DNA from 2 places in the Azospirillum sp. TSH58 genome. Region 1 is predicted to be linked to the other one. Evidence: predicted binding sites of a transcription regulator. Region 1 holds the regulator's gene; the other holds the start of a gene.
The links. Region 1 encodes LexA, which represses DNA repair genes until DNA is damaged. Its sites were predicted from a motif close to ATGTTCTANTTTGGTTC; they were not measured.

Region 1 (2,197 bases):
CGGCCGGCTGCGACCTGCTGGTGACCACGGGCGGCGCCTCGCAAGGCGAGCACGACCATGTGCGCGACGTGCTGGGCGGGCTGTCGCTGGACTTCTACCGGGTCGCCATGAAGCCCGGTAAGCCGTTGATTTTCGGAACGGCGAACGGCGTGCCGCTGCTCGGCCTGCCCGGCAACCCGGTGTCCACCGGCGTGGCCGCCGTGCTGTTCCTGGTGCCCCTGCTGCGCCGTCTCCAAGGGTTGCCCGCTGAGAACGCGACGCTCACCGTCACGCTCGGCGCGCCGCTGAAGGCCAACGACGACCGCACCGACTTCCTGCGCGCCACCCTGTCCCCCGGACCGGACGGCGGGCCGGTCGCGACCCCCTTCCCGCGCCAGGACAGCGCGATGATGTCCCGGCTGGCCCAGGCCGATGCCCTGATCGTCCGCGAGCCTCACGCCGCCGCCGCCGCCATCGGCGACCGGGTGACGGTGATCCCGTTGAACGGTGGTGCCCTGTCGCTTTAATCCGTTCCGCACCGCGAATCCCTTTGGGAGTCCTGTCCGTCGATTTGCGATTGATTTCATCCGTAGGGCTTGACGGGGGTTAAGAACCAAACTAGAACATGATGGAACGTTTTGCTTTTGTTCCATATCTAGTGCGGAACCGGTCGGGAGGCACAAATGCTCACGCGCAAGCAGCATGAATTGCTGCTTTTCATCAACGAGCGGCTCGGGCAGGGCGGTGTGTCCCCTTCCTTCGACGAAATGAAGGACGCTCTCAACCTGAAGTCCAAGTCGGGCATCCACCGCCTGATCACGGGGCTGGAGGAGCGCGGCTTCATCCGCCGCCTGCCCCACCGCGCCCGCGCGCTTGAGGTGCTGCGCCTGCCGGAGGGGCTGGAGACCGCCCGCACCCGGCCGCCGCGCGCCAAGTTCCAGCCCAACGTCATCAAGGGCGACTTCAGCTTCGCGGGACGGGAGGCGAACCCGGCGTCCGAATCCGTGCAGCTTCCGCTCTACGGCCGGATCGCCGCGGGCACGCCCATCGAGGCGTTGCGCGACGGCTCCGCCTTCGTGGACATTCCCGCCGCCATGCTCGGCATGGGCGACCATTACGCGCTGGAAGTGGCCGGCGATTCCATGGTGGAAGCCGGAATCCTCGACCATGACACGGTGGTCATCCAGCGGTGCGACAGCGCGGAGAACGGCTCCATCGTGGTCGCCCTGGTCGACGACGCCGAGGTCACGCTGAAGCGCCTGCGCCGCAAGGGCAACACCGTGGCGCTTGAACCCGCGAACGCCGCCTACGAGACGCGCATCTTCGGCGCCGACCGGGTTCGGGTGCAGGGCCGCCTCGTCGGTCTGGTGCGGAAATACTGAGCGCAGGACGCACCGGGGCGGCGGTTCAGCGCGCCCCGGTCTTTCCATCGGGAAGCTTTCCGCCCATCGTCCACGGGCGGTCGCCACGCTGGCCGCGCACGCTCTCCACCCGGATCCCCTCGTCCGACAGGTAGAGCGCGTGGGCGCCCTCCCGCCGCAGGCGCCAGCGGTCGATCACCAGCGGCGCCCGGCAGCCGCGCGAGGGGGCAGCGATCACCACCGCATCGGCCAGCGCGCAATCCTCCGGCAATGCGTCCGGCTGGCGCAGCAGCGCCACGGTCTTTCCCTCCACCCGGTAAAGGCATCCCAGGGCGTCGCAGCGCAGCCGCCCGTCCAGGCTCACCCCGGCGAGCGGCCAGACATCCTGACCGGCTTTGCCCTCCGGCTTCTCCATGCCGTCGCGCCGCCTCCAGGTGTCGGCCACCCGCCCGTCGCTGGCGGCTGACAGGCTGAGCAGCCCTTCCGCGCCGCGCACGGCCATCAATTTCCCGTCCTCCGACACCAGAAGGTCGGGCCGCGGCGCGAAGACCGGGACGACCATCCCCCCGACCATCGCGGCCAGCCCCAGCCAGCGCCAGCGCCTTGTCCAGATGGCCAGCCACAGCCCTCCCAGAGTGACCGCCGCGATGGCGGCGTCCGGCATGGCCGGCAGGAACGCGGTGGCGCCGGGCAGCGCCGCGGTCCGCTCCGCCGTTTCGATGACCAGCCGGACGCCCCAGCTCATCGCCGTCACCGCCGGCCCCTCCAGCCCGAAGGGCAGCAGCAGGTAGGAGAGCAGGCTGAAGGGCATGATCCACACCGTCGTGATGGGGATCGCCACCATGTTGGACAGCACG
Region 2 (2,197 bases), 1.4 Mb from region 1:
CACACAGGACGGGTTGGGCCGAGGGCGGCCGACAGGACCGCTCCCCAGGCTCTCCCGACGCTCAGAAGGAGGCTTGCCATGCTGCCCGCTCATTTGGCCGCCCGCTTGCTGGAGCAACGCCGGGCCCAGGAATCGGCGGAATTCGCCCGGCAACTGCCGCTCTACGCGGACGACGCGCCCTTTCCGCCCGACGCCGATCCGGATGGCGAGACCGCGCATCCCCTGCCCGACTGGGCCACCAACTACTGACCGGAAGCCGACAGGCGGCTGTCGCGGAAGCGACACTCAAGTGACCGTCGTGCAAGCGACATAACCGCCCGTCCTTCCGTCCGCATCACGCCACCTCGGCCCAGGACGGTCCGTGTCCGCCCGCCGGAGCCGGACGCCGAACCGGGGTGGACGTGGACGCGGGCGCCGGAACGGCCCGCTCCGGCCCCTTCGCGGGGACCAGGGCGCCGTTACGCCATTCCAGAAGCCACACCCCCGGACGCCCGCCCCGGCAGCGTTCCAACTCGGCACGCCAGCGCGGCTCGCCGACGCCCGGCTCCTCGGTCCGGCTGGGGGCCGGCGCAACCCGCCAGCGGGTGACCGCCGCGCTCGCCGCGGAGCGGCGGCTCGCATTCTGCGATGCATCCTGCAACAGGATTCCCGTTACGCCCGACGATTCGGCGGCCAGTTGCAACCGGCGACTCGCCGTCAGGTCCAGTCTCCCGACCTCCCCCAGCACGGCGGACAGCCGCTTGCAGCGCAAAGCCTCCTCCATCGCCCACAGGGCGTCGGCGTCGCGGGTCGCGCGCACGGCGATCAACCGCTCCGGCGTCAGCCCATAGGCGGCCAGCCCGGCGGCGTGCAGGTCGCGCCCCCGCACGACCCACAGCGCGGGTGCTGCCGCGCTGGCGAGGCGGGCCAGCAGATGCGCGGCGAAGGCCGTGCCGGCCCCCGGCTCCTCCCCCGCCACCTCGTGCAGGCAACCGAGCGGCAGCCCGCCCGCCGGAAAGGCCCCGTCGAGGTCCGGCAGGCCGAGGGGCAGCACCCGCGCCCCCTCCCCGCCCAGCCCTTCCAGGCCCCGGATGCGGGCGCGCAGGTCGGCCAGCACGGCCGCCCGGTCCGGCGGGGGCGCGTCACGTCGGGAGTCGGGCAAGGGAAGATCGGGCATGACTTGCTTCCGCTGGACAGGTATTTGTTCCTTATATGTTCTATCATGCCCCGCCTGTCCAGGGGAGTCCGGAAATGCGAAGGGGGGCGCCCTTTCGGACGCCCCCCCGCAAGACCGGTTGAGGAGTGGAGAGTGGTCAGCCGGCCTGTTGGATCGCCGACAGGACCCAGCGCCCGCCGCGCGGACGGGTGAAGGTCCAGATTTCCGTGGCTTCGACCGGACGGTTCGCGTCGCCCTCGACCACGCGGTTGCTGGCGCGGTCCACCGTCACGTCGGTCAGCGAGAAGCGCATCGCCACGGTGGCGTATTCCGCGTTGCCCTCGCGCCACGCCTCGGCCAGATCGCCCTGGAGGAGACGGACGTCGGACAGGCGGTTGACCACGCCGCGGTTGTGGTTGGCCGCCAGCTCCTCGGTGAAGTAGGAGGCCATCTCCGGCGTCACGGCGGCGCGCAGGGCCGTCAGGTCCTCGCTGCCGTAGGCGGTCTGGACCGCGACCAGCGTCTGCTCGAACGCCTGGTAGTCGGCCGGGCCGATGCCCAGGTCGTCACGGCGCACGCCGGGACGGCCGGAAGACGCTGGACCCGAGGCCGGCCCCGCCGCGGCGCCACCGCGGGCGCCGCCACTCAGCGGGTTGTAGCGCACGTCCGCCGCGTCGCGGTTCATGGCGTTGGGGTTCGGATTCGGACCGGCATAGGCGGTCTTGGGCGCGCCCATGCCCGCCGGCTGCGCCGCGCCCGCCGAACGGTTGCGGAAGAAGCGCATGGCCAGACGGACCAGGAAGACGACCAGCAGGATCTGGAGGATGAAGCCCAGGATGCCCGCGAAGCTGCCCAGCCCGTCGAGGAAGCCGCCGCCGAACAGCATGCCGGCGATGCCGGCGCCGATCAGGCCGCCCATCAGGGCCGGCATGAAGCCGCCGCGCGAGAAGAAGCCGCCGCGCTGCGCCGCCGCCGGGGACGCCATGCCCGGCTGCTGCATGCCCGGCTGCTGGGCGCCCGGAGTCTGGGCGGGGGCGGCCGAGCGCTCCATCGGGGCGGCGC

Region 2: a site for LexA is predicted at 1,181-1,197, ahead of TSH58p_RS13495 (ImuA family protein). Genes of this name have one in related genera too.

What each region holds. Positions count from the first base shown of each region.
Region 1 is NZ_CP022364.1:465,831-468,027, forward strand. It holds gene glp (gephyrin-like molybdotransferase Glp) at 1-506, shown strand, start outside; gene lexA (transcriptional repressor LexA) at 663-1,361, shown strand; gene TSH58p_RS05750 (ComEC/Rec2 family competence protein) at 1,387-2,197, opposite strand, start outside.
Region 2 is NZ_CP022364.1:2,107,208-2,109,404, reverse strand. It holds gene TSH58p_RS33625 (hypothetical protein) at 79-249, shown strand; gene TSH58p_RS13495 (ImuA family protein) at 335-1,156, opposite strand; gene TSH58p_RS13490 (TIM44-like domain-containing protein) at 1,293-2,197, opposite strand, start outside.